Regions from separate parts of the Paenibacillus sp. MER 99-2 genome, predicted to be linked through region 2. Evidence: predicted binding sites of a transcription regulator. Region 2 holds the regulator's gene; the other holds the start of a gene.
The links. Region 2 encodes LexA, which represses DNA repair genes until DNA is damaged. Its sites were predicted from a motif close to CGAACATATGTTCG; they were not measured.

Region 1: M3636_RS03665 (YhjD family protein) is a predicted target of LexA. The motif match lies at 1,372-1,385, and genes of this name have one in related genera.

Annotation. Positions count from the first base shown of each region.
Region 1 covers NZ_JAMAUZ010000001.1:815,215-818,429, reverse strand. Annotated here, with positions in the region: gene M3636_RS03675 (nucleotide-binding protein) at 1-588, shown strand, start outside; gene M3636_RS03670 (hypothetical protein) at 585-818, shown strand; gene M3636_RS03665 (YhjD family protein) at 1,427-1,810, shown strand; gene cysK (cysteine synthase A) at 2,087-3,037, shown strand; gene M3636_RS03655 (helix-turn-helix domain-containing protein) at 3,094-3,215, opposite strand, start outside.
Region 2 covers NZ_JAMAUZ010000001.1:1,225,220-1,228,434, forward strand. Annotated here, with positions in the region: gene M3636_RS05570 (aldehyde dehydrogenase) at 1-917, shown strand, start outside; gene lexA (transcriptional repressor LexA) at 1,026-1,652, opposite strand; gene yneA (cell division suppressor protein YneA) at 1,948-2,325, shown strand; gene M3636_RS05585 (DUF896 domain-containing protein) at 2,422-2,631, shown strand; gene M3636_RS05590 (hypothetical protein) at 2,765-3,215, shown strand, end outside.

The DNA.
Region 1 (3,215 bases), 410 kb from region 2:
TGCTCCAAAATTGCGGACAGTATTGAAGAACAGGGACGCTGGAGCGATCCAGAGATGGAGCGAATCATTGAGAAACACAAACGAACCGAAGGAGAGGCGCGGGTGCAGCTGCTCAAGCTGCTGCGATTCTTTAGAGAATTGCTGCGCACCCGCAGAGCAGATGACAAGATGCTGGAGCGAATGAGCGACGCACTACGAACTGCCTTTGTATCTCAATCTCCATTCGCTGTTAGAGGTACAGCCATCTACCGTACAGATGATCGTGGTTATATAGAGCAATTATGTGGTAATGTTGGGGAACCGGGAAGAAAATATGACTTATCTGCTAATGATGACAAACAACCTGACGATCCAAAGCGAATACTGGTCATTGATTCTTACCGCGAAAATAAAATCAAAATTAATCTATACGACGATTACCTTGAGAAAGAATATCTGCTATGCTATCCTGTAGCCAAGAGGTATGTCATTACGGTGCATATCATTGGTCATATTGAAGCGGATGAGGCGATATTCCAGCAGATTGACCTTCAGAACCGTCAACTGTTCAACGCCATCAACGATTTGTTAGGAGGCGACCCGGAATGAGACCGGAAATGAAAAAAATAAGCAAGCGCTGGGGCAGCGAGAAAAAGGTACGCCTCAGTTCTGCGCCTGAATCATCACGACCGGTTCCGGAACCTAAGGAAGAGGAACGTTTCCACAAACCGGCCGTACCACTCATTACAATTGGTCCTTCTCTGAAGGGTAAAGAACGACCTTATAAGGTCATTTTGGAAAAAGAAGCTCTTTACGAGAAACCACAATACCTTGCTTAAGCTTTCGCTTGAAGTGTTGTATTCAAGTCTGAACACATCATCTGACTGCCGCGGAATCGGCAGTATTTCACAGGCTCTGCCGCCCAAGGCAGAGCTTTTTTATTGCTTGTCATCAGGAAGCCAAAGAATACGTTGGAGGATTCCTTCTTCTCTGGCTTCCTACCGCAATTTGTTGCATTTCAGCGTATTCATTTATTCATTCTTGTTGTTTATCAAAATCGTTCTATCTATTACTGTGTTCACTTGTACTTATTCATTTACAGTTATTCAATTGTACTAGATTCACTTTCCGACCAACTCCGCCGTGCACCCTCCATGGTCAAAGCCTGCGTAACATCATCAATTCCGGTTACTTATGCCTTATGTTTCCTTCTGCACGCTGAAATTATACCTAAATTTTGGAGAGAGCCTGTCCCTTTCTCTCAGCTCCGAACTATCTTCTAATGACGCTTGCACATTCAGTCAGTTCTCCACAGCTATTCATCTGATTGCCTGCTTCCAATATTTCTCTGTTGTAATACGTATCTATATTTCATATATTGATTATAATATAAGAACATACGTTCTGTAAATGTAAAATTCCAATTATAGGATAAGGAAGTGAACTTATGTCATCCTCTCCTTCCGCCCCATCCCCTGCGGATGAGGATCACCGCCTAATTAAAGGTCTCGTTGTCCGCACATTGCTTCTTGATGTACTTGAACGAGATATTCACACACTAGATACGTTACTGCTGAAGATGCCCGAGGTATACATCCTCTCGTTAACGAACATTCAGAATGATGTACTTCAAGAGATGCTGCACCTTCGTCAACAGATGAGAACGCGCGGAGTCAAAGTGCTGGAGGAAAAAAGGCAAACTGAGGGGATCGAGACCGTGTACCTGTGCAGAGGATACTGGCAAAGGTTCTATATGCTGTGGACATTTGCACGCAATGAAGTAAAAAAAGAGCTGAGCCGCCATCTGCAAACGGATCTAACACAATCTTGATCTTTACATACAAGAGGATAGATTCTGTAGACATAACAATAACAGGCTCTGCCCACCTGTTCTTCTTTTCCCTTTACAGGTAACGTTTATGCACTTCTCCCCCCTCGTAAGGCTTCAGCTCGACTTAACCAGCTTAACCAAATAGGTTGACCTCTCAAGGTCACTTTCATTAAGATGGAGTAGACATATCCAACCATTCCAATCAGACATGAACCCGAATCGTTTATGAACCAAACAAGACACGTCCCAACGTCTTATCTATCAAGGAGTTGACTTATGGATTCAAATTCTATACAACCATCCAAAAAATATACAGGCATTGCCGCCGATGTCACCGAACTCATCGGTAACACCCCTGCTGTCAAGCTGAGCCGGCTCACGGGCAGCGATTCTGCCGAGGTGTACGTTAAACTAGAGTATTTTAATCCAAGCGGAAGTGTTAAGGATCGTGCGGCCTACAACCTGATTTACCAGGCTGAACAAGCCGGACTGCTGCTTCCTGGAGCGACCATTATTGAGCCAACCAGCGGTAATACGGGAATTGGCTTGGCTATGAACGCGGCAGCCAAAGGCTACAAAGCCATTCTGGTCATGCCTGATAATATGTCGAAGGAACGGATTAACATCCTTAAGGCATATGGCGCAGAAGTCGTCCTTACTCCCGCAGACGAGCGGATGCCTGGTGCTATTCGCAAAGCGAAAGAGCTTCATGCGAGCTTGCCCGGAAGCTTCATTCCTCAGCAATTCGAGAATCAGGCAAACCCAGATATTCATCGCATCACCACCGCTCCTGAAATTATAGAGCAGATGGACGGAAAGTTGGATGCATTCATCGCAACAGCTGGAACCGGCGGTACCATTACAGGGACTGGAGAAGAATTACGCAAACAATTGCCTGGCATCCACATCTATGCAGTCGAGCCCAAAGGTTCACCAGTGCTGTCCGGCGGCGAGCCTGGACCGCACAAGCTTGTCGGTACAAGTCCGGGGTTCATTCCGGACATTCTCAATACCGACATATGGGATGCCATCATCCAGGTGTCCGATGAGGACGCACTGGATACGATGCGGCAGCTTGCTGCCCGGGAAGGGCTGCTACTAGGCCCTTCATCTGGCGCTTCGGTGTGGGCTGCCCTTCGCATCGCGAAGGAATTAGGCCCAGGGCACCGGGTGCTCTGCATTGCGCCGGATACCGGGGAACGGTATTTGAGCATGGGTATTTTTTAACACATCAACCATATCTGTGCATAGGACAACTTCTATGATGCAACACACACAAGCGTTTAGCCTAAGAAATGCAGTACATCATTAATCTTCTTGCGGTTGGACAGCAGCCCATAATTCATCCAGCTTAGAAAATCCACCTCATATACGCGCTTGTTCTGTACGGCACGCAGGCTGTTCC
Region 2 (3,215 bases):
TTGCAGCGGGTAACTGTGCCGTTATTAAGCCATCTGAATTAACACCAACGGTTTCTCGTCTGATCAATGATCTGATTCAGGATGTATTTCCTAGAGAGTACATTGCAGTTATGGAAGGTGAAGTTGAGACAAGTACAGAACTGTTGAATGAACATTTTGATTATATTTTCTTTACAGGTAGCACTGGTGTTGGGCGTATTGTCATGAAAGCTGCTGCTGAACATCTAACTCCGGTTACGTTGGAACTGGGGGGCAAAAGTCCGGTCATTGTTCACAAGGATGCGGATCTGAAGCTTACGGCTCAACGTATTGTACGTGGTAAATACCTCAATGCTGGACAAACCTGCGTAGCACCAGATTATTTGTTTGTACATGAACAAGTGCACGATGAATTGATTGCATTAATTCAAGATGAAATTCAGGACAAATTCGGAAATGATGTAATGAAGAACCCGGACTTCCCGCATATTGTTAATGCCCGTAACTTTGATCGAGTGTCGAAATTCCTTGAGGATGGTAAAGCGTTGATTGGTGGTCGTTCTGAGCGTGATAAACTGCTTATTGAGCCTACTGTATTGGGTGATGTGGACTGGAGTTCAGCCATAATGCAGGAGGAGATTTTTGGTCCGATTCTTCCGGTTATGACTTATCAAGATCTTAACCCCGTGTTAGATGAGATTGTCCGTCGGCCTAAACCATTGGCACTATATCTCTTCACACAAGATGAGCAATTACAGGAGCAAGTTCTGAACCAAGTGTCCTTTGGTGGAGGCTGTATTAATGATACGTTATCGCATATGACTTCACATTACCTGCCATTTGGGGGCGTGGGGGAGAGTGGTATGGGTTCGTACCATGGACAGCAAAGTTTTGATGTGTTCTCCCATCACAAAAGTATTATGAAACGTACCCAGTAATAATCTTGGAAGTTGCAACGTAAAAAAGAGGTTGTCCTAAATATTAGGACAACCTCTTTGTGTATTTCATTTCATGTGTGATTATTGAAATCTGAAAATCAAATCTTATTAATGAAGATCGCGGAAAAGACCTATAACTTTACCTAAGATGCTAACATGTTTCAAACGAAGCGGTTCAAATGTGGCGTTCTCCGGCTGAAGACGAATATGATCCTTCTCCTTATAGAAGGTTTTCACTGTAGCTTCGTCGTCCTCAGTCATGGCAACAACGATATCACCGTTATCAGCAGTTTGCTGCTGACGTACAATCACGTAGTCCCCATTAACAATACCTGCTTCAATCATACTATCCCCAACAACAGAAAGCATAAATACCTTTTGTTCGCCTACATAATGAGTAGGAAGAGGGAAGTAGTCCTCAATGTTCTCGGTTGCTGTGATTGGAACACCGGCAGTTACTTTACCCACAACAGGAATGCGAGCAACGCTGTGTGCGAACTGGTGGGAGTGCTCTGATTCCTCTTGGCTTAACAATTCGATAGCTCTTGGTTTCGTTGGGTCTCTTCTAATGAGACCTTTCTTCTCCAAACGATCCAAATGTCCGTGAACCGTAGAGCTGGAAGCTAGTCCAACCGCTTCTCCAATTTCCCGTACGGAAGGAGGATACCCCTTCAACCGGACTTCATTGCGTATAAACTCCAGAATAGCCTGTTGCCTGCTGGATATCTTCGACATACCGTATCAACCCCATTTAGTAACGTTTGGGAAAATTATAACATAGAACCTCCGTTCGTACAAACATAAGTTCTAAATAAAATGGGATAAAATCAAGAAATTTGCTACAAAAAGATGGAATTTCGAGCATAGATAATAAATCCTGTGACTTAGGGAATAACCTAGGGAAGATTTAAGTCGGAAATAAAGCGAGAAAAAAGCGAACAATTGTTCCGAAAAAGTTGTTGAACAAAACAAATGTTCGTGTTATATTGTTTTCAACAGATAGGAACAAACGTTTGGAGGTCGATTTTTAATGAGATATTCAACTTATCAAAGTATTTATGAACCAGTAAATTCCGAAGCGGTTAAGACTAACATAGGTAATCTCCAGAAATCATTCGCACAGCTGAAGATGCCAACCTGGATTTTGAAACTGTCTTTGGTGGCTTTCATTATAATTGTTGGATGCAGTACAGTGCTTACAGTATTTGCTGGGAATGAGAACGATTTGTTGCCCGGTGGCAAAATCGCAGTTTCTGAGGGAGATACGTTATGGAGTATTTCTGTAGATTACAAACCGGAAAGCATGGATACGCGTGTATATATAGAAGCAATTAAACAAGTGAATCAACTTCAATCGACTACAATTCAAGCTGGACAAGTGTTGGTTTTGCCCCAGATTTCCCAATAAAGAGTAGATTCTAACTAGCCAGCAGCCCCCGACCTTGACAACCCGTCCCGATCATGTCAAAGTTAATATGACTTTGTAATTTTGGAGGGGACAAGATTGGATATAGATAGCCTAGTAGCACGTATTAACGAATTGGCTCGCAAACAAAAATCTACTGGTTTATCAGAGGAAGAGCTTGCTGAGCGTGCAAAACTTAGAGAGATTTATTTGAACAACATCCGAAGCAATTTCAGACAACAGTTAGATTCCATTGAAATTGTGGATGATGAGAAACATCAAGGCCGCCAAGGCAAACTCAAACACTAGAGAAACCTAATGATATCATTACGATATTTAGGTTTCTTACTGTTATTTTGAGAATGCTGTTTTTTTAGATAAGGGGGAACTTTTGGTTTACAGTCATGTAAGCCGATACAAAGACAAAATAAGGGGGATTCTCATGGCTCGTTCGTTCGAGAGAACGGTTCGCAAAAATTCTAAGCAGTTGAATCATCAACGCAAAAAGAATGGTCAACAAGTTTCAGGTACACCAGGTGTCGATATTTTTAAAGGTCGCAGCCTGTTGTTCCCTATATTCTTGATTGGACTTGCGTTTCTGTATCTATTTATGAGTACATTTCTTGTTAAAGCTCCAATGACAACTTGGGATTGGGTTACCATGCTGCTTTACGTATTTTTGGCTGTAATCTTTCTTCTCCGTCGTCCTTACCTTAAGATTGGAAACAGCACGATTGCGACGATTAAAGGTAACCGTGAGCGGTCAATCGGTGTTGACGATATCGTGAAGTTCCGAATTGAGCCTGGTACAGTTGTCATTGAGCACAACGGTCGTGGTAAGAGATGGGTATTCACTAAATTGTTGAATCGTTACGATACAGATGCGATTACCG